4 regions of the Butyricicoccus sp. AM78-15b2TA genome follow, and region 2 is predicted to be linked to each of the others. Evidence: predicted binding sites of a transcription regulator. Region 2 holds the regulator's gene; each other region holds the start of a gene.
The links. The regulator Rex, encoded in region 2, represses fermentation and respiration genes when NADH is low (regulators of the CRP and FNR family bind a similar motif). The targets are predictions, from matches to a motif close to ATTGTTAANNNNTTAACAAT.
Positions count from the first base shown of each region.

Region 1: PGS25_RS13605 (acetyl-CoA C-acetyltransferase) is a predicted target of Rex. The motif match lies at 2,732-2,751, and genes of this name have one in related genera.
Region 3: PGS25_RS04355 (phosphoglycerate kinase) is a predicted target of Rex. The motif match lies at 3,429-3,448, and genes of this name have one in related genera.
Region 4: PGS25_RS14535 (acyl-CoA dehydrogenase) is a predicted target of Rex. The motif match lies at 3,341-3,360, and genes of this name have one in related genera.

Region 1 covers NZ_JAQEHY010000019.1:14,720-20,261, reverse strand. The annotation lists gene PGS25_RS13620 (4-hydroxyphenylacetate 3-hydroxylase family protein) at 1-644, shown strand, start outside; gene PGS25_RS13615 (hypothetical protein) at 762-1,037, shown strand; gene PGS25_RS13610 (acyl CoA:acetate/3-ketoacid CoA transferase) at 1,082-2,638, shown strand; gene PGS25_RS13605 (acetyl-CoA C-acetyltransferase) at 2,830-4,017, shown strand; gene PGS25_RS13600 (enoyl-CoA hydratase-related protein) at 4,283-5,101, shown strand; gene PGS25_RS13595 (3-hydroxyacyl-CoA dehydrogenase family protein) at 5,216-5,542, shown strand, end outside.
Region 2 covers NZ_JAQEHY010000016.1:48,112-53,653, forward strand. The annotation lists gene PGS25_RS13035 (type III pantothenate kinase) at 1-404, shown strand, start outside; gene PGS25_RS13040 (aconitate hydratase) at 727-2,649, shown strand; gene PGS25_RS13045 (isocitrate/isopropylmalate family dehydrogenase) at 2,756-3,913, shown strand; gene PGS25_RS13050 (redox-sensing transcriptional repressor Rex) at 3,953-4,609, shown strand; gene metA (homoserine O-acetyltransferase MetA) at 4,685-5,542, opposite strand, start outside.
Region 3 covers NZ_JAQEHY010000003.1:123,700-129,241, forward strand. The annotation lists gene gpmI (2,3-bisphosphoglycerate-independent phosphoglycerate mutase) at 1-1,112, opposite strand, end outside; gene tpiA (triose-phosphate isomerase) at 1,228-1,998, opposite strand; gene PGS25_RS04355 (phosphoglycerate kinase) at 2,111-3,301, opposite strand; gene PGS25_RS04360 (DegV family protein) at 3,526-4,404, opposite strand; gene trmL (tRNA (uridine(34)/cytosine(34)/5-carboxymethylaminomethyluridine(34)-2'-O)-methyltransferase TrmL) at 4,416-4,901, opposite strand; gene PGS25_RS04370 (hypothetical protein) at 5,079-5,542, opposite strand, start outside.
Region 4 covers NZ_JAQEHY010000025.1:9,375-14,916, forward strand. The annotation lists gene PGS25_RS14515 (peptidoglycan-binding protein) at 1-262, opposite strand, end outside; gene PGS25_RS14520 (hypothetical protein) at 277-705, opposite strand; gene PGS25_RS14525 (heme-degrading domain-containing protein) at 795-1,253, shown strand; gene asnB (asparagine synthase (glutamine-hydrolyzing)) at 1,313-3,142, opposite strand; gene PGS25_RS14535 (acyl-CoA dehydrogenase) at 3,496-4,647, shown strand; gene acrB (acryloyl-CoA reductase electron transfer subunit gamma) at 4,669-5,469, shown strand.

The sequences.
Region 1 (5,542 bases), on a different contig from region 2:
ACGACCGCATCTTCCTCAACGGCGAAGTTAAGTTTGCCGGCATGATCGTAGAGCGTTTCGCAGGCTATCACCGTCAGTCTTACGGCGGCTGCAAGGTCGGCGTAGGCGACGTTCTGATCGGCGCTACCGCTCTGGCTGGCGATATGGCTGGCTCCTCCAAGGCTTCCCACGTTAAGGACAAGCTGATCGAGATGACCCACCTGAACGAGACCCTGTACTGCTGCGGTATCGCTTGCTCCTCTCAGGGCACTAAGACCAAGGCAGGCAACTATCTGATCGATCTGCTGCTGGCTAACGTCTGCAAGCAGAACGTTACCCGCTTCCCGTACGAGATCGCTCGTCTGGCACAGGATCTGGCAGGCGGCCTGATGGTAACCCAGCCGTCCGAGGCTGATTACCGCAACCCGGAGCTCAAGCCGTACATCGAGAAGTACCTCAAGGGCGTTGCTTCCGTTCCGACTGAGGACCGTATGCGTCTGCTGCGCCTGATCGAGAACATGACCATGGGTACTGCAGCTGTCGGCTATCTGCCGGAGTCCATGCACGGTGCAGGCTCGCCGCAGGCTCAGCGCATCATGATTGCCCGTCAGTCCAACCTTGAAATGAAGAAGGAACTGGCAAAGAAGATTGCTCGCATCAAGTAATCTCTGAGCAAACTATAGGCACTCATGGAGCACCCGTGAGTGCCTGTGTTTGTGTTATTACCCATTGTTTCCCTATGGTAACATTCGGAAATGCTACATAGAAAGGGGTTGTGCGCCTTGCTTCGCTGCACAGTAAAATTCTGCGGCGGCTGCAATCCGCGCTATGAGCGCGGCGATGCCTACAAGGCGATTTGCGCTGCCCTTCTGGATACCGCCTCATTCTCCTATCCGGAGGACGGTGTTCCATATGACGTACTGCTGATCCTGCGCGGCTGCACCGGCTGTCCGTATCTCTATGAGGAGATCGAGGCCGCGCACCGTGTTGTTGTTGCCGCAGCGGATGAGATTCCGCAGGCGATAGATAGAATCAGGTCTTTCACGTCGCAGGCGTGACCACTGTAAAACCGGTCGCACTATTATCAGGAGGATTGATAAACATGAAGAAAGTAAGCATCATCACCGCGGAGGAAGCTGCTCTGAAGGTTCAGGACGGCGATACCATTGCTACCGGCGGTTTCGTATCCTGTGCTTGCCCGGAGACCCTTTCCAAGGCTCTCGAGAAGCGTTTTCTTGAGACCGGCCACCCGCAGAACCTGACCCTGTTCTTTGCAGCCGGTCAGGGCCACCGCGATGGCACCGGCGGTGACCATTACGGCCATGAAGGCATGGTTAAGCGCGTTATCGGCGGCCACTGGGACCGTGCTCCGAAGCTCGGCGAGCTGGCTCTGAACAACAAGATCGAGGCTTACAACCTGCCGCAGGGCGTTATCTCGCACATGTACCGCGATATCGCTGCTCACAACATCGGCACCATCACCCACGTTGGCCTGAAGACCTTCGCTGACCCGCGCAACGGCGGCGGCAAGCTGAACGACGTTACCAAGGAAGATCTGGTAAAGGTTGTTAACATCGAGGGTCAGGAGCGCCTGCTGTACAAGGGCTTCCCGATCAACGTTGTATTCCTGCGTGCTTCCTACTGCGATGAGTACGGCAACTGCACCGTACATCGTGAGATCGGTCCTCTGGACGTAACTGCTATGGCTCAGGCCTGCAAGAACTCCGGCGGCAAGGTAATCGTTCAGGTTGAGAAGATCGTACAGGGCGGTTCTCTGGACCCGAAGCTGGTTGCTATCCCGGGCATCTATGTTGACTCTGTTGTAGTCGGCACCGATGAGGAGAACATGCAGTGCCTCGGCATGCCGTACGACGGCGCGCTGACCGGCGAGTTCCGCATCCCGGTTGACGCTATCCCGCCGATCCCGATGGACGCTAAGAAGATCATCGCCCGCCGTGCTGCTATGGAGCTGCCGCAGGACGCTATCGTAAACCTCGGCACCGGCGCACCGGAGAAGATCGCTAACGTAGCTGCTGAAGAAGGCATCTCCGACAAGATGACCCTTACCGTTGAGGCAGGCTCTATCGCAGGTGTACCGTACGGCGGCACCCAGTTCGGCGCTGCTGCTAACGCACAGTGCATCATCCCGCACAACGTACAGTTCGACTTCTATCAGGGCGGCGGCCTTGACGTTGCATTCCTCGGCCTGGCCGAGACTGCTCCGAACGGCGACCTGAACGTATCCAAGTTCGGCACCCGTCTGGCAGGTGCAGGCGGCTTCATCGACATCACCCAGAACGCCAAGAAGGTTGTTTACTGCGGCACCTTCACTGCAAAGGGCCTCAAGACTGAGTGCAAGGACGGCAAGCTCGTTATCACCCAGGAAGGCGCTAAGAAGAAGTTCGTTAAGCAGGTTGAGCACATCACCTTCTCCGGCGATTACGCTAACGAGGTACATCAGCCGGTTCTGTACATCACCGAGCGCTGCGTATTCGAGCTGCGTCCGGAAGGCGTTACCCTGACCGAGATCGCTCCGGGCATCGACCTGCAGACCCAGATCCTCGACCAGATGGACTTCGTTCCGAAGATGGCTGACGAGATCAAGACCATGGACGCTCGCATCTTCCGTGACGAGCTGATGGGTCTGGCTAACGACTAATCAATTCTATTTGTGCAGATTACGCAAACGGGAACTGGACTTTTCATATAATTTTACAGAATCGACCAATTCCCCTTGCATTCTGCAGAATAGTTTGATAAAATATTAACGAACTCAAAAAAAATCGAGTTTCCATCACCATGCGGCGGCATAGTTTTTCGCCGCATCAGTAGAAAAGGAGAAACAGCTAAATGAACGTTTACATCTGTTCCGCTGCCCGTACCGCAATCGGCACTTACGGCGGCACCCTCCGCGATGTACACTCCTCCGAGCTTGGCACCGCTGCTGCAAAGGCAGCTATCGAGCGTGCAGGCGTTGACAAGGAAGCAATCGACGAGGTTCTGTTCGGTCAGGTACTGCAGGGCGGCGTAGGCCAGAACGTAGCACGTCAGGTTTGCCTGAAGTCCGGTCTGCCGATCACCACCCCGGCTATGACCCTGAACAAGGTTTGCGCTTCCTCCATGCGTGCCATCTCCCTCGGCACCCAGATCATCCGTTCCGGCGAGAACAAGATGATGCTGGTAGGCGGCTGCGAGTCTATGTCTGGTGCTCCGTACATCTCCCGCGATACCCGCTGGGGTGCTCGCATGGGCGACAAGAAGCTGGTCGATATGATGGTATACGACGGCGTATTTGATGTATTCAACCAGTACCACATGGGCATCACTGCAGAAAACGTAGCTGAAAAGTACGGCATCACCCGCGAAATGCAGGACGAGATCGCTCTCGCTTCCCAGCAGAAGGCTGCTGCTGCCATCGCTAACGGCCGCTTCAAGGACGAGATCGTTCCGATCGAAGTTAAGAAGAAGAAGGAAACCGTTATCTTTGATACCGACGAGCATGTAAAGCCGAACACCACTCTGGAGATCCTCGGCAAGTTGCGCCCGGCATTCAAGAAGGACGGCACCGTAACCGCAGGCAACGCTTCCGGCATCAACGATGCAGGCGCTGCAATGATCATCGCTTCCGAGGAGTTCGTTAAGGCAAACGGTCTCAAGCCGCTGGCTAAGGTTCGTGCCTGGGGCTCTGTAGGCTGTGATCCGTCCATCATGGGCGTAGGTCCGATCGAGTCCACCCGTCAGGCTCTGTCCCGCGCAGGTCTGACCGTTGCTGACCTCGACCTGATCGAGTCCAACGAGGCATTTGCTGCACAGGCTGCTGCTGTTAACCGTGAGCTTGGCTTTGATATGGACAAGGTTAACGTAAACGGCGGCGCAATCGCTCTGGGTCACCCGATCGGTGCAGCCGGCTGCCGCATCACCACCACCCTGATTCACGAAATGATCAAGCGCGACCTGACCATCGGTCTGGCTACCATGTGCATCGGCGGCGGTATGGGCGAAGCTATCATCGTTGAGCGCGACGAGCTCTGCAAGTAAGTCTTGCTATAGGGGGCTTCAAAAGCCCCCTATATACCAAAATCAGTTCCGTAGAAACTGATTTTGGATACCCGAACGACGCCGCCCAGGGCGGCTGGGTCGGGGTGTAAAAACCCACGCGCATGTCGCGGGTTTTTACGAACAGAAGCTCGCTTCTGTTCTATTTTGACTGCAAACATCCTTTGGATGTTTGATGGCCTCCGAATAGAGGTCAGCCTTGAGCGTTTTACGCTCATAGCACATATTCTGAAAGGAAGTCTTAAAAATGACTGACGTAGTAATCGAAAAAAAGGGTCATGTTGCGATCGTTAAGATCGAGCACATGAAGGCTATGAACGCTCTGTCCACCGACATGTACGCACAGCTGGAAGAGGCATTCGACGAGCTGGCTAAGGATCTGGATGACGTTTATGCAGTAGTTCTGACCGGTTCTTCCACCGTTAACAAGAAGGGCAAGACCGTTAACTCCTTCGTTGCAGGCGCTGACATCTCCGAGATGGCTACCAAGACCTGTGCAGAAGGCAAGCTGTTCGGCAACGAGTCCAACCGCGTTTGCTGGAAGATCGAGAACTTCAAGCGTCCGGTTATTGCTGCCATCAACGGCTTCTGCCTCGGCGGCGGCTGCGAGCTGGCTATGTCCTGCGACATCCGTCTCGCTTCCGAGAACGCTTCCTTCGGTCAGCCTGAAGTTGGTCTGGGCATCACCCCGGGCTGCGGCGGCACCCAGCGTCTGGCTCGCTTCGTAGGCGCAGGCAAGGCTAAGGAAATGCTGTACACTGCTCGCGCTAACTACACCGCTCAGGACGCTCTGAACATGGGCCTGGTTAACTACGTATATCCGCTGGAGAACCTGCTCGACGAGGCTGTAAAGCTGGCCGAGGAGATCGCTGCTCAGGCTCCGATCGCTGTTTCCCTGGTTAAGGAAGCTGTAAACGTTGGCATGCAGACCGACCTGAACTCCGCTCTGAAGTTCGAGGGCAACTGCTTCGCACAGTGCTTCGCTACCGAGGATCAGAAGTACGGCATGGCTTACTTCCTAGACAAGAACCGCGACAAGCCGGCTAAGGAATTCAAGAATAAGTAAGCATTGAGACAGTCGGACCGCACAATTCAAAACCAGATTGTGCGGTTTTGACTAATCAATATTCGCAATACCTGTTCATCCATCCGCAAAGAGTGAGAGAGAGGTTAATTTAGCATGAAAGTTTGTGTATTCGGCGCTGGCAACATGGGCGCACGCATCACTGAGGTATTTCTGAACGCAGGTCATGACGTTACCATGATCGACATCAAGCCGGAGTTCACCGAGCGCGGCAAGACCGTTATCACACACGATTACGAGTTTCTCGTAAGCAAGGGCAAGATGACCGCAGAGCGCAAGGACGAGCTGCTCGCTTCCCTCAAGACCTCGGTTGACCGCAAGGACGCTGCCGAAGCTGACTTCATCATGGAAGTTATTCTGGAGCGCATGGATCTGAAGAAGGACCTGCTGGAGGATCTGGACAAGATCTGCCCCGCTCACACC
Region 2 (5,542 bases):
GCGCGATTTTCCCGGGTCTGAAGGTGGCGATGGAAGCGCTGTTCCTCAAGGCCTCCAAGCTGCCGCGCGTGGACATTGAGCGGCCGGAGAATGCCATCGGCAAGACCACTGTGCAGTCCATGCAGTCCGGTGCGGTGCGCGGCTATGTCGGCGCGCTGACCGGCATCATCACGGATATCCAGAAGGAACTGGGCGGCAAGGCAAGAGTAGTCGCTACCGGCGGCATGGGCCGCATGATGGCGGAATACTGCGACCTCATCGACGATGTGGACCCGAACCTGACGCTCGAGGGTCTGCGTCTCATCTACGAGAACAACCGCGAAGCGTTTGAAAACCGCAAGCTGGATATGACCAGCAGCGTCATCGAAGTGACCGAGGAAGGTACATGGCAGGAGAACAAGTGAGTTGAGCTGCTGCGAAACCGCTTTTTCGACAAATACAAGTGACTTTCTGACGAAAACAGTAATTCTGCTGAAAAAACGCAGAAAAAGGCTTGAACTTTTTCAAATCACTGCGGTGAAAAGTGCTTTGCAAAACCGATAGAATGTTGTAAAATAGAAGTGGTTTCGTGTATGCGAACACCACTTCTATTTTTGTTTTTTGGGGCACGGTGCGAGCTGCACCGTGGAGAAGGCTGTGGAAGCCGCAACCACCCATTCTGACGAGAATGGGGCGCGAAAGCGAAAGACTTTCGCGTCGGGACATAAAGGAGCGAAGGAAACACACATGGGTATGACAATCGCGCAGAAGATTTTGAAAGCGCACTTGGTAGACGGCGAAATGGCACTGGGTCAGGAGATCGGCCTTAAGATCGATCAGACGCTGACGCAGGATGCCACCGGCACGATGGCTTATCTCCAGTTTGAGGCGATGGGCGTCGATCAGGTCAAGACCGAGCGCTCGGTCGCTTACATTGACCACAATACCCTGCAGTCCGGCTTCGAGAATGCGGACGACCACAAATATATCGGTTCTGTCGCTAAGAAGCACGGTATCTACTATTCGAAGGCAGGCAACGGCATCTGCCATCAGGTGCATCTGGAGCGCTTCGGCGCACCGGGCAAGACCCTGATCGGCTCGGACAGCCATACGCCGACCGGCGGCGGCATCGGCATGCTGGCGTTCGGTGCCGGCGGCCTGGACGTTGCAGTCGCAATGGGCGGCGGCGCGTACTACATCCCGATGCCGAAGATGGTCCGCGTCAACCTGACCGGCAAGCTGTCGCCGTGGGTATCTGCGAAGGACGTTATCTTGGACGTACTGCGCCAGATGACCGTCAAGGGCGGTGTCGGCAAGATCGTAGAGTACGCAGGCGAGGGCGTAAAGACCCTGTCCGTACCGGAGCGCGCCACCATCACCAATATGGGCGCTGAGCTGGGTGCTACCACCTCGATCTTCCCGTCCGACGAGGCAACCAAGAAGTTCCTCGAAGCACAGGGCCGCGGCGACGTATGGGTACCGCTGTCCTCCGACCCGGACGCAGAGTATGACGAGGAGTACACCGTAGACCTGTCCGCACTCGAGCCGCTGGCAGCTATGCCGCACATGCCGGATAACGTCAAGAAGGTATCCGAGATCGGCGAGATCAAGGTAAACCAGTGCTGCATCGGTTCGTGCACCAACTCCTCCTACTACGACATGATGAAGGTCGCTTCCATCCTCAAGGGCAAGACCGTAAGCCCGGAGGTTTCGCTGACCATCAGCCCCGGTTCCAAGCAGGTATTCAATATGCTGGCGCAGAACGGCGCTCTGGCAGATATCATCTCTGCAGGCGCTCGTATCCTGGAGTGCGCATGCGGTCCCTGCATTGGCATGGGTCAGTCGCCGGAGTCTGGCGGCGTATCGCTGCGTACCTTCAACCGCAACTTTGAGGGCCGTTCCGGCACCCAGGATGCACAGATCTTCCTCGTATCTCCGGAGGTTGCAGCAGCGTCGGCACTGACCGGTGTGCTGACCGATCCGCGCACCCTCGGTGAGATGCCGGAGATCGAAATGCCCGAGCATTTCACCATCAATGATAACATGATCGTAAAGCCGGCCGAGAATCCGGCTGAGGTTGAGGTCGTTCGCGGTCCGAACATCAAGCCGTTCCCGCTGGGCAAGGCGCTCGAGGCATCCTACACCGGCAAGGTCGTTCTCAAGACCGAGGACAACATCACCACCGACCACATCCTGCCGGCCGGTGCAAAGCTGCTGCCGTACCGCTCGAACGTGCCGTACTACTCCAACTACTGCTTCATCAACGTCGATCCGGAGTTCCCGTCCCGCTGCAAGGAGCAGGGCGGCGGCGTGATTGTCGGCGGCGCAAACTACGGTCAGGGCTCGTCCCGTGAGCATGCAGCGCTCGTTCCGCTGTATCTGGGCGTAAAGGCCGTACTGTGCAAGTCCTTCGCACGAATTCACAAGGCAAATCTGGTCAACTCCGGTATCATCCCGCTGACCTTTGCCGATCCGGCGGATTACGATGCAATCAATCTGCTGGATGAAATCTCTCTGCCGAACGTGCTCGAGGAAGTGAAGAACGGCAAGCAGGTCACCGTTGTTTGCGGCGGCAAGACCTTCAAGGCCGACTGTGAGGTTTCCGAGCGCCAGCGTCACGCACTGCTTGCAGGCGGTACGCTGCTGTACGCACGTCAGCAGAGCAAGTAAGTCAAGACGTTATGCCGGCCGGAGAGCCAAGCGGGTTCTCTGGTCGGACTTGACAGGCATATTTTCTTTTGTTAAAATAATATCAATGGTGTAGGAGGACAAAACCATGTCTATCGACCAGTCTGTTCTGGATAAATTTGAGGCAGTTGTAGAGAGCCAGCGCAAGCGTATCATGGATATGAAGGAGCAGGACGATTTTATTGATTACTCCAAGCTGGACAAGCTGATCATCGGCGTGTGCGGCGGCGACGGCATCGGCCCGATGATCACCGGCATGGCCCAGCATGCGCTGGAGGTTCTGCTGGCAGACAAGGTAAAGGCCGGCAAGGTGGAGTTCCGCGTGATCGACGGTCTGACCATCGAGCGCCGTGCCGAGCTCGGCTGCGCAATCCCGCCCGACGTTATGGAAGAGCTGAAGAAGTGCCACGTTATCCTGAAGGGCCCCACCACGACTCCGCGCAAGGGTGATCCGTGGCCGAACGTAGAGTCCGCGAACGTTGCAATGCGTAAGGGTCTCGACCTGTTTGCCAACGTGCGCCCGGTAAAGGTGCCTGAGCTGGGTATCGACTGGACGTTCTACCGCGAGAACACCGAGGGCGGCTATGCTGTCGGTTCGCAGGGAGTACAGATCGACGACGATCTGTTCATCGACTTTACCGTAGCTACCTCGCAGGGCTGCGAGCGTATCGCTCGTCTGGCCTTCGACTATGCACGCAAGACCGGCAAGAATCGTGTTTCCTGCGTCACCAAGGCGAATATCATCAAAACCACCGACGGCAAGTTCCTCGATACCTGCCAGAAGGTAGCTAAGGAGTATCCGGAAGTACAGTTTGATGACTGGTACATCGACATCATGACCGCAAAGCTGCTCGACGACAAGCGCCGCCGTGACTTTAAGGTCGTTGTACTGCCGAACCTGTACGGCGACATCATCACCGACGAGGCCGCTGAGATCCAGGGTGGTGTCGGCACGGCAGGCTCTGCCAATATCGGCAAGCGCTATGCGATGTTCGAGGCAATTCATGGCTCTGCGCCGCGTATGGTACAGGAAGGCCGTGCAAAGTACGCGGATCCGTCCTCCGTACTGCGTGCAGCTGTTATGCTGCTTGAGCACATCGGTGAAATCGAACTGGCAAAGAAGCTCGACCGCGCACTTGATATCTGCATGGTAGAGGAGCACAAGGTTGTTGTTACCGGTCGTGATACCGGTGCAACCGCACAGGAATTTACCGATTATGTGCTGGATACCATCGCTAAGCTGTAATTTACACGAGAAATAGAATTTGAGAGAGGGAGAGGGTCTGTGGAACACAAGCAAGAGGTTTCCAAAGCGGTAATTCAGCGATTGCCTCGCTATTATCGGAATATTTGTGAGCTGAAGGCTGAAGGGGAGCAGCGTATCTCCTCCAAAGCACTGGCAGAGCGCATGGGACTGACCGCTTCGCAGATTCGTCAGGACTTTAACTGCTTCGGCGGCTTTGGTCAGCAGGGCTACGGTTATAATATCGACAAACTGCAGGAGGAGCTGGGTGCGATCATGGGTCTGCGGACCGGCCGCACGGCGATTCTGCTGGGTGCCGGCAACCTCGGTCGTGCACTGCTTAATAACTTTAACTTTTCTGCCAGCGGCTTTGAGCTGCTGTGTGCGTTTGACGCAAATCCGCAGCTCATCGGTCAGCGCTTTGGCGGCCATGAGGTACGCAGCGCGGATACGCTTGCGGAGTTTATTGAGCGCAACAAGCCGGATGTGGCGGTGCTCACCATTCCGCGCGGAGATGCCCCGCGTATCGCACACGGTCTGGTAGAGCGCGGTATCCGCGGTCTGTGGAATTTCACCGGCGAGGACCTTCATTTGGAGGGACTGGGCGTTCCGGTCGAAAACGTGCATCTATCGGACAGCCTGATGACACTGTGCCATCTGGTCGGCGCAGCAGACGAGGAAAGAGAGCAGAACCTGTAAAACGAAAGGGAGTATCTTTTGATACTCCCTTTTTGTGCGAAAAAGCCGCTATCCAATGGATGAGCGGCTTTTGTGTTACATTTTGTCCAGATAATACGGTGTTGTCTGGTACACATAGTAGTTGACCCAGTTGGTGTAAAACAGGTTGGCATGTGCCTTCCAGGTCACCAGTACGTCCTCGTTGGGATCATCGTTGCGGAAGTAATGGCGCGGCACCTCCGGGTTCATGCCCTTAGCCAGATCACGCTCATACTCCTTTTTGAGCGTGTCGGCGTCGTACTCGCCGTGGCCCAGCACAAAGATCTGACGGCCGTTCATTGCCTCTACGATGTGCACACCGGCTTCGTGCGACTCCGCGAGAATGGTCAGACGATCGTTTTTGCGGATGTCGGCGGCACGCACCTCGGTGTGGCGCGAGTGCGGTGCGCAGAAGATATCATCAAAGCCGCGCAGCAGCGGCTCCTTCGGCAGCAGAACATGGTGCTTGAAAATACCGGACATTTTTTCGGGCAGCATGTACTTCGGAATACCGTAGTGATAATACAGACCGGCCTGCGCCCCCCAGCAGATGTGCAGCGTGGAATGAACGTGCGTTTTAGTCCAGTCCATGATCTCGGTCAGTTCCTTCCAGTATTCGACTTCCTCAAACGGCATGGTCTCTACCGGCGCACCGGTGATGATAAAACCGTCATATTTCTGGTCGCGGATATCGTCGAACGTCTTGTAGAAGGTGAGAAGATGATCCTCCGGCGTATTTTTGGAATGGTACGTTTCGGTCTGGATCAGATCGACCTCGATCTGGATCGGCGTGTTGGATAAACAGCGCAGGATCTGGGTTTCGGTAATGATTTTCAATGGCATCAGGTTGAGTAAACCGATGCGAAGAGGACGAATGTCCTGTGTCGCGGCACGGTGTTCGGTCATAACGAAAAT
Region 3 (5,542 bases), on a different contig from region 2:
ATAGTAGCATCATACTGCGTCATGCAGACGTAGTGGATCTTAGGCTGTACGCGCTCAAAGCCGGTGAATTCCGGATCAACGAATGCACGGGTGATCTCACGCGCACGGTCGGGACGGAAGTTTGCGAAGATGATCGCGTCATCGTCCTTGACGGTCGCGCCCTCGGTAACGATAACCGGAACAACGAACTCGTCGGTTACGCCGTTTGCGTAGGACTGCTCCATAGCCTCGTGTGCGGTAGCAGCGTGCTCGCCTTCGCCGAGTGCGATAGCGTTGTACGCCTTCTGTACGCGATCCCAGCGGTTATCACGATCCATTGCGTAGTAACGGCCGGATACGGTTGCGATGCAGCCGACCTCAACAGCGTCGATCTTGGCCTGCAGGCGGTCGATATACTCGATACCGGACTGCGGTGGCGTGTCGCGGCCGTCCATGAAGCAGTGGAAGCAAACCTTGCGCAGACCATTGCGGCGTGCCAGCTCGAGCAGCGCGAACATGTGGTCAATGTGGGAATGCACACCGCCGTCAGACAGCAGACCGAAAATGTGCAGGGTGGAATCAAACCACTTGCACTGGTTGATAGCGCTCATCAGAGCCGGATTCTCGAAGAAATCGCCGTCCTGGATGGCCTTGGTGATGCGGGTCAGCTCCTGATATACAATGCGGCCTGCACCGATGTTGGTGTGACCAACCTCGGAGTTGCCCATCTGGCCGTCCGGCAGACCAACGTCCAGACCGGATGCACCGATATAGGTGAGCGGGTTCTCTGCGAAAATCTTATCGAGATTCGGCTTTTTAGCAGCCTCAATGGCGTTGCCCTTGGTCTCCTCGCGGTGGCCGAAGCCGTCCATGATGATCAGAGCGGTCGGCTTCTTCGGGCCCTCTGCCTTCTTGGCAGCAGCGGTGGCTGCCTTGGGCTTGCGGCCGCGCTTGGCTGCCGGCTTTTTCGCCTCAGTCTTGGCTGCAGTTGTCTTTGCCGCAGCGGTCTTGCGGGTACGCTTTGCCGCCGGCTTTTTTGCAGGAGCCGGATCTGCCAGAACATTAACCGGTGCGGAAGTCTTGATCTCGACTACCTCTACCTCCGGCATGCCCGGCATAGTGGTTTTTTTCATACTGATAAAACTCCTTTACAGAAGCGAACGATAAGAGAATAAAAGGGGACACGATATCACCATGTCCCCCTCCGCAAAACGGTGAGGGAGCGTTTCCCTTTCCCGTATCCTTATCTTACTGGTTAGCTGCTTCTACGATGGTAGCGAAGTCAGCGCTCTTCAGGGAGGCACCGCCGATCAGGCCGCCGTCAACGTCCGGCTGAGCCAGCAGCTCGGAAGCGTTCTTCGCGTTCATAGAACCGCCGTACTGGATGGTGATGCCGCGTGCAGCGCGTGCGCCGTACTTCTCGCGCAGGCAGTCACGGATAGCGGAGCAAACCTCGTTAGCCTGCTCTGCGGTAGCGGTCTTGCCGGTACCGATTGCCCAGATCGGCTCGTAAGCGATGACAACCTTCTTGATGTCCTCAACAGCTACGTTCTGCAGAGCGATCTTGATCTGCTTGCGGATAACTTCCATGGTAACGTCCTGCTCGCGCTCGGTCAGAGACTCGCCTACGCACAGGATCGGGCGCAGACCGTTCTCAAGAGCGACCTGAACCTTCTTGCCGCAAGCCTCGTCGGTCTCGTTGAAGTACTGACGGCGCTCGGAGTGGCCGATGATAACGTACTTAACGCCCAGCTCCTTGAGCATGTCAGCGGAGATCTCGCCGGTGAACGCGCCGGACTTCTCGAAGTGCATGTTCTCAGCGCCGATTGCAATCTTGGAGCCCTTAGCAGCCTTTACAGCAGCCTGAATATCGGTGAACGGTACGCAAAGAACCATCTCGCACCACTTGGTCTTGGACAGGAGCGGCTTCATCTCTTCGATCAGAGCCTTAGCCTCTGCCGGAGTCTTGTTCATCTTCCAGTTGCCGGCGATAATGGTCTTACGATATCTGCGATTCATGTTGGTTTTACCCCTTTCAAACATTCGGACGGACTTTTCCGTCTTAAATCTTTATGTATTTATACGGAGCGCTCAACAGAACGCGCTCCGATATAAAGCGTTCCTAATGGACTTACTTGTCCTGCAGGCATGCGATGCCCGGCAGCTCCAGACCCTCGAGGAACTCCAGAGAAGCGCCACCGCCGGTGGAGATGTGGGTCATCTTATCAGCAAAGCCCAGCTTCTCAACAGCAGCTGCGGAGTCGCCGCCGCCGATGATGGAAACAGCCTTGCTCTCAGCGATTGCCTTGGCAACAGCCTTGGTGCCGACTGCGAAGGTGTCAAACTCGAATACGCCCATCGGACCGTTCCAAACAACGGTGCCTGCGTCCTTGACAGCCTCAGAGAACAGCTCTACGGTCTTCGGGCCGATGTCCATGCCCATCATGTCAGCCGGGATCTTGCCAGCCTCGTATACGACCGGAGCAGCGTCCGCGCCGAAGTGATCTGCACAAACGGTATCAACCGGCAGGAGCAGCTTAACGCCCTTGTCAGCAGCCTTCTTGAGCAGGCCGAGTGCCAGCTCGATCTTGTCTTCCTCACAGAGAGAGGTGCCGATCTCGCCGCCCTTTGCCTTGGAGAAGGTGTAGGCCATGCCGCCGCCGATGATGATGGTGTCGCACTTGTCGATCAGGTTCTCGATAACGCCGATCTTGTCGGAAACCTTAGCGCCGCCCAGGATTGCAACGAACGGACGAGCCGGGTCGCTCAGAGCCTTGCCCATGATGGAGATTTCCTTCTTGATCAGGAAGCCGCATACAGCCGGCAGGTAATCTGCGATGCCTGCGGTGGAAGCGTGCGCACGGTGTGCGGTGCCGAATGCGTCGTTGACGTAAATGTCAGCCATGTCAGCCATAGCCTTTGCCAGCGCAGCGTCGTTCTTGGTCTCGCCCTTTTCAAAGCGAACATTCTCAAGCAGAACGACCTCGCCCGGCTTAACCTCAGCGGCCAGCTTCTTAGCATCCTCGCCTACAACGTCCTTTGCCAGCTTGACTTCCTTGCCAAGCAGCTCGCCCAGACGCTTAGCGACCGGAGCCAGCGAATACTTCATGTTTACTTCGCCCTTCGGACGGCCGAGGTGCGAGCACAGGATTACAGCAGCGTTGTGATCCAGCAGGTAGTTGATGGTCTCCAGCGAAGCACGGATGCGCTTGTCGTCGGTGATGTTGCCGTTCTCGTCCTGCGGTACGTTAAAATCGCAGCGGGCAATTACCTTCTTGCCGGATACGTCGATATCCTCAACGCTCTTCTTGTTATACTGCATAAATATCCCTCTCCTTTAAGATGTATTATAAAGTTACGATAAGGAACAAAAGCACGGTTGTTATTACTACAATAATTCCGTTTCCAATACAGAATTATACTCGTAATTCGTGTCATTCGCAAGCAAAATTGTGAAAATCATCACATTCCAACTCGCTTTTAGAGGATTTTTGCGTTTTTCGCCAAAAAGTTGCGAAATATTAAACAACATTCACAATTTTTGCATCAATCCCGCGGCGTTCCATAATACGCTACAGCCATCGCCAGCGGACCAGTATTTGTCAGAACCGAGGGACCGATCACTACGCGTTCCACATCGCGGAATCCAATTTCGGTACGCAGACGCTTTTCCATTTCATCCAGACGCTCGGCGGGTACGTCGCCGTAGAGCAGGATAGCCGTCTGCTTATCCGGCTGCACCACACGGGCGGAGACTTTTTTGCTCATTCCGGCAACGAGTGCCTTCTCACCGCGCACCTTGTCACACACCTTTACCGCACCATCATACACATGGCTGATGGGCTTGAGACCGAGCGCCTCACCCACGAAAGCCGCGCCGCCCGAAATACGGCCGGACTTCTTGAGGAACTTGAGGCTGTACACGCCGAGGTAAGCTTCCACGCGGTTAAGACGGCTCTTTACCACGCTGACGATTGCGTCGAAGCTCTCGCCCTGCTCGCGCATTTCGGCAGCCTTGACAACAATGTGTCCGTAAATGTAGGTGTAGGTCTTGGAGTCGATGACCTCGATGGTCATTTTGCCTTCCCCCTGCTCCTCTTCGAACATGGATTTTGCAAGGCACGCCGCCTGATAGGTACCCGAGCCACCGCCGTTGATGAGCACTGCCAGCAGATGCGTGCAGCCGCGCTCAAATGCACGATTGTAGGACTCGAGGAATACGGTCGGCGTAGTCATGGCCGTGCCGGGAATCTCGCTGCTGGTCTCGAGCAGCCTGCAGTAGTCCTCGGATGTGATGTCGTAATATTCGCGGAAGCTGCGTCCCTCATGCGTCAGCATGATCGGAACGATCTCGATTCCGTGGGCTTCCACCAGCTCGTGTGGAATATCCGACGAGGAATCGGTCAAAATATGAATCTTTTCCATGCTTTACTCCTTTATGCCTGCGGAAACGGTCCCGCAAGTCTCAGATTTTCAAAGCCGGTCTGCCGCAGTGCCTCAAACACAATAACAGCGACCGAGTTAGACAGATTAAGGCTGCGCGCGCCCTCTCTCATGGGAATGCGGACGCAGCGTTCCGGGTGCTCGATGAGCAGCGCTTCCGGCAGACCGCGGGGCTCTTTGCCGAACATCAGGTAGTCGCCGTCGCGGTATTCCACCTCATGATAGGCGTGCGGCGCCTTTGTTGTCGCATAGAAGTAGCGGCCGTCCGGATTTTTCTCAAAAAATTCATCCAGATTTTTATACATACGCACATCGAGCAGGTGCCAGTAATCCAGACCGGCCCGCTTCATGCGCTTGTCGTCGATAGCAAAGCCGAGCGGCTCGACCAGATGCAGCACACAGCCTGTCGCCGCACAGGTGCGGGCAATGTTGCCGGTGTTCTGCGGGATCTCCGGCTCGACCAAAACAATGTTGAGCATACTTTCGCCTCATTTACGAACTAAACTTCTTCTATTTTATGCGATAACACCGTATTTTTCAAGGTATATTCCCATTTTTTTCGCAAAAAAGTTTCCTCTGAACACAAGATTCAGAGGAAATTTTCATGCACTATGCTAATTTTCTGATGATTTTGGATGAACGGCACATATCTTCAATTACTCAATATCCGCATAGACGCCATAGATATAGCCTTCCGCTGCGGTCTGCTCATCGGTCAGCACTTCGCCGGTAAGGCTCGGACCGGACGTATCGTCCTTGTATTCCACGCCCAGCTTGCCGGTGTGCAGCGTCATCGAGCGGGTCTGCTCCGAGCCGTCAGTAAAGGTGATGGTAACGGTCAGCTTTGCGCCCTCAAAGCCGTCCACAGCCGCGTGCCACGAATCCTGCAGATCATCGTCCGTGGTTTCCGGCTGGCTGGGCAGCCACAGACCGTAGCCGGCGTCCGGGTCGTACTCGTCGGTGAAGCCGTTGTCCAGCTTCCAGCACAGGTCGGCGTACATATGCATCTCGTCACTGCCCCAGACCATGATCCGGTCTGCGCCGTCGAGTTCGGGGTTCGTGCCCTGATGCATCGAGCGCACCCACTCGTCACGGTCGGCCGATGTATCCTTGACGGTTT
Region 4 (5,542 bases), on a different contig from region 2:
GGTCATACCGCGTGGAATTGGTGATATCAAAATCGTAGCCTTGCGCGCGGTACCATTCGGTGAATACTCGGTTGAGCACATAGGACATTTGTGCGTACACGTTGGCGCGGATGGCCTGCTCGGGCCAGGTCGGATAAATCTCGGATGAGGCAACATTTTTGATGTAATCGGCAAACGGTACGGTGATATTCTGCGCATTCGAGGACGGCGCACCGAGGTGTACCGTGATGGTTTCCGGTATGGAAACATAGGGTTCGGGCAAAGCAATCCCTCCTTTTACGGATTCTCCGGCAACTCGGGATCGAGTGCCTGCGGCGCACCGGTGGCGGTCAGGTCGGTCTGCGCAAAGTTCTGGTTTTCCGCGAGCGGTGTAAGCGCCACGGGCAGCATGGTCGGCACACCGGAGAACATGGCGATGTGCAGCGCGGTCAGCGGCGTGTAGCCCTCAGCGGAGATTTCGACCGTGTAGACCGCAAACGGTGGACCGCTGCCCGGACTCAGCGAGTTGCTGCGCGGCGGCGTTGTCAGTATCATGGACGGTGTCATGCCGCCGGAGTCGGTCGTGACCGAGTAAAGCAGCGTGCGCATGCCGGTCTCATCCGGCGCGGTGGAGACCGAAACGATGGCGTTTTCAAGCGGCAGTGCACCTAATGCGGTCGTGACGAGTACACGCAGTTCGGCGGTGCCGTCGGTCAGTTCAGCCATGAAAAAACCTCCTTGTCAGCAGGTGGAAAAACAGATATACTAAAGGTAATAGCCGCAAAGGCGGCAAAATCTCGAAAGGCGGGGACAGTATGCAGGATTACAAAACGATGATCTCCATGTGTGCAGAGCAGGAGGAGAAGTTTCAGTTTGAGCATTTTTCGCGCGAGGATGCGCTGAAAATCGGCCTCAAGCTGCATGAAAACGCAAAGGAGCAGCCGGTTGCGGTTGAGATTACGGTGAACGGTTTGGTCGTGTTCCGCTGCTTCGGTGAGGGCGCAAAGCCGGACAGCGAACTGTGGCTCGCGCGCAAGCGCAACGCGGTTGACCTGATGGAAACGTCCTCGCTGCGGTTTTTCGCAGAGCTGGAGGACGCAGGTGAGACCTTCGCGGACCGCAAGCTCGACCCGAACGAGTACGCCGCAGGCGGCGGTTTCCCGATCCGGCTGCGCGGCACCGGCGTCATTGGTTCCATTTGCGTTTCCGGTTATCCGGATCATGTGGATGATCATCAGCTTATCATTAACACACTGGCGGAGTATTTCGCATAATTGAGCATTTTAAATGGGGAATGGAAGATGAACGTATCGTTTTTCATTCTCCATTATTTTTATACTATTTTGACATGATAATGCCGGAACCACCGGTCAAGCTGGATGATATACGCGAAAATCTGCGGCGTACGCATCAGCTGTCCGAACCACGGTTCGGCAAGGCTTTCCGGCCGCTGCATGAGTTTTTGCACGGCATTCCGGTCGAACAGGGAAGCGGCGACCGAGGTGTTATCCTCGAAAATACGGCGGACATAGTCCGCGCACAAGCGGGTATAAACCGGATGAAAGGTTTTCGGATACGGACTTTTCTTGCGGTAAACGATCTCTTTGGGCAGTTCATCGGCGAACGCGCGGCGCACGATGCCCTTCTCACGTCCCTCGAGCGATTTGAAGTCCCACGGCATGTTATAGGCATACTCGACAATGCGGTGGTCGCAGAAGGGCACGCGAACCTCAAGACCGGAGTACATGCTCATGCGGTCCTTGCGGTCGAGCAGGGTCGCCATGAACCAGTCGAGATTGAGCACGAACATTTCACGCATCCGGGCTGCTTTTTTGTCATCGGACGGCAGCCTGGGTGCGCGGGCGCAGGTGTCGCAGTAGTGCTGGCGCACAAATTCCTCGCCGTTTCTAACGGCATCCGGTGTGAGCAGACCCAGACGCAGACCGACCGACCGTGACCACGGAAACGTATCTTCAAACAGAATTTCCTCACGGTGGTACCACGGATAGCCGCCGAATAACTCGTCGGCGCACTCGCCGGACAGGCAAACGGTGGTTCCACCGCGCTTGACGGCCGCACAGAACAGCAGCAGGGAGGAGTCTACATCCGCCATGCCGGGCAGCGCGCGTGCATCCGTCGCGGGGAGCAGGGCCGCGCACAGTGCCTCCGGTTCGAGCACAACGCGATGATGGTGCGTACCGAGAAAATCCACCATTTGATCAATATACGAATCGTCACTATTAGGTTGAAATATACTCTTTGTAAAATATTTATCGTTGTCCCTATAATCCACCGACCAGGTGTGCAGCGTTTCGCCGCGGGCCGCGTAATCTTTCGCCGCCAGCATGGACAGGATGGACGAATCCAGTCCGCCGGACAGGAAACACGCCAGCGGCACATCGCTGACCAGCTGACGGCGGGCGGCATCGCAGATGAGCTCATGCGTGCGCTCGATGGTGGTTTGCAGGTCGTCCTCGTGCTCGTGCGCTTCGAGCTGCCAGTAAACGTGATCGGTGAAGTTTTCCGGAGTCAAAACGGCAAAATGTCCGGGGAGCAGCGACTTTATCTGCCGGAAAACACCGGATTCCGGCGGGCGCGCAGGCCCGAGCAGCAGCAGAGTGCGCAGACCATCCTCGTCGAGCGCAGGCTCGATCTCCGGATGGCACAGCACGGTGTCAATGGTCGAACCGAAGGTCAGACCGTTGCGAATGGGAGCGAAAAACAGCGGTTTTACGCCCAGCCGGTCGCGGCAGAGCGTCAGTCGGCGTTCGCGTTTCTCCCAGATGGCAAAGGCGAAAATGCCGTTCAGCCGCGCAAATGCGTCGGTTTTCCACTCGAGATAGGCGTGCAGCAGCACTTCGGTGTCCGAATGTCCGACAAACTCGTGCCCGCGTGACATAAGTTCTGTACGCAATTCCGGCGTGTTATATAACTCTCCGTTATATATAAGGATAGTATTCCTGTCGGGAGAGCACATTGGCTGCTTGCCGCCCTCCGGATCAATGACGATCAGCCTCCGATGGATAAGCGCTGTGTCCTCGTCAAAATACGTGCCTTCGGCATCCGGCCCGCGCGGCGTAAGCGTTCGCTTCATTCCGTGAAGGATCGGTCCGCCGCGGCGTGCGTCGCGTTCATAATCGACAAAACCGCCGATACCACACATAGGCGATTCCTCCTCTGATTGATGGTTTCCTTCTGTTATATGTATTAAATGTGAAAAATATGAAGTAAAATCGTTATTTTTCTAAAAAATATAAGCGGCGACAGAACAGGATGAGGGTTGCGTGCAATGTGCGTTCGTTCCTGCCGACATTTGGCAGAAACGCACAAAAAATGGAGTGCGGATTTTATCAGTAAAAAGAATGTTAAATCCTTGACAAATGGTTTCCGAACGATATAATAGAGATAGACATGCTCCAAACAAGGACCTCGCTGGGCGCGGCGCTGCGGCCAATGACCGTGTGCGCTGTGTTTTTGTGCGTGTCCGCTATTATTTATTTTTGGGAGGTTTATGGCATGGATTTTAGGCTTACAAAAGAAGAAGCACTGTTCCAGAAGATGTGCCGCGAGTTCGCTCTGAACGAAGTAGAGCCGATCGCAGCTGAGATCGATGCGGAAGAGCGCTATCCGGAGGAAACCGTTCAGAAGCTGATGAAGTACGGCCTGATGGGCATTCAGTTCCCGAAGGAAGTCGGCGGCTCCGGCGGTAACTATATCTGCTATTCTATCGCTATCGAAGAGATGAGCCGCGTATGCGGTACCACCGGCGGCATTATGTCCGCTCACGGCACCCTGGGTGCTTGGCCGATTTACGCTTTCGGCACCCCGGAGCAGAAGGAAAAGTGGCTGCGCCCGCTGATCGAGCCGAAGGAAGGCGCAAAGATCGGTGCATTCGGCCTGACCGAGCCGAACGCAGGTACCGACTCCGCTGCACAGCAGACCATGGCTGTTAAGCAGGAGGACGGCTCCTACATCATGAACGGCTCCAAGGTGTTCATCACCGGCGGCGGCCGTGCAGATACCTACGTTGTATTTGCTATGACCGACAAGACCAAGGGCAACAAGGGCATTTCTGCGTTCATCGTTGACAAGGACGACCCGGGCTTCTCTATCGGCAAGATCGAGCACAAGATGGGCATCCGTGGTTCTCAGACCGCTGAGCTGATCTTTGAGGACGTTCATCTGCCGGCAGACCGTCTGCTGGGCAAGGAGAACGGCGGCTTCAAGATCGCTATGATGACCCTGGACGGCGGCCGTATCGGTATCGCTTCTCAGGCTCTGGGTATCGCGCAGGGCGCTCTGGATAAGGCTATCCAGTACATGAAGGAGCGCGTACAGTTCGGCAAGACCCTTGATAAGTTCCAGGGCCTGCAGTGGATGGTAGCTGACATGGCAACTCAGATCGACGCTGCTCGTCTGCTGGTTCGCCGTGCTGCATTCAACCACGATGTTGGTCTGCCGTTCACCAAGGAAGCTGCTATGGCTAAGCTGTACGCTTCTGAGGTTGCAATGGACGTTACCACCAAGTGCGTACAGATTTACGGCGGCTACGGTTACATCCGTGAGTACCCGATGGAGCGCATGATGCGTGACGCTAAGATCACCGAGATCTACGAGGGCACTTCTCAGGTTCAGAGAATGGTCATCGCTGGTCAGGTTCTGCGCTAAGAAAAGGAGGAAAACTGAACTATGAAGGCAATTGTTTGTGTAAAGCAGGTTCCGGATACCTCCGGCAAGGTTGCTGTTAATCCCGATGGCACCCTGAATCGTGCATCCATGCAGACCATCACCAACCCGGACGACCTGAACGCTGTAGAGGCTGCTCTGAAGCTGAAGGACGCTACCGGCTGCAAGGTCGTTGTTATCACCATGGGTCCTCCCCCGGCAGAGGGCATGCTGCGTGAGCTGATCGCTCGCGGCGCTGATGAAGGCGTTCTGGTTTCCGCTCGTGAGTTCGGCGGTTCCGATACCTTTGCTACTTCCCAGATCCTGGCTGCTGCTGTTAAGAAGGTTGGCCTGGAGAAGGACGACATCGTATTCTGCGGCCGTCAGGCTATCGACGGTGATACCGCTCAGGTTGGCTCTCAGATCGCTGAGAAGCTGGACATCCCGCAGGTTTCCTACGTTGCTGGCATCGAGAAGGATGGCGACAAGGTTGTTGTTAAGCGTATGCTCGAGGACGGCCACATGACCATCGAGACCCAGACCCCGTGCCTGCTGACCTGCATCAAGGAGCTGAACGAGCCCCGTTACATGTCCCTCGGCGGCATCATGGACTGCTACTCCGCTCCGGTTTCCGTATATGATTACAACACCCTGAAGGACGATCCGCTGATCGATCCGACCACCATTGGTCTGAAGGGTTCTCCCACCAATATCTTCAAGTCTTTCACTCCCCCGCAGAAGGGTCAGGGCAAGATGCTCGAGGGCGCTGACAAGGCTACCTGTGAGACTCTGGCGGCTGAACTGCTGAAGAAGCATATTATCTGATTGAAAGGAGAACAGAACAATGGCTGATTTTAATAACACCAACCTCGCCGATTTTTCCGGCGTATGGGTATTC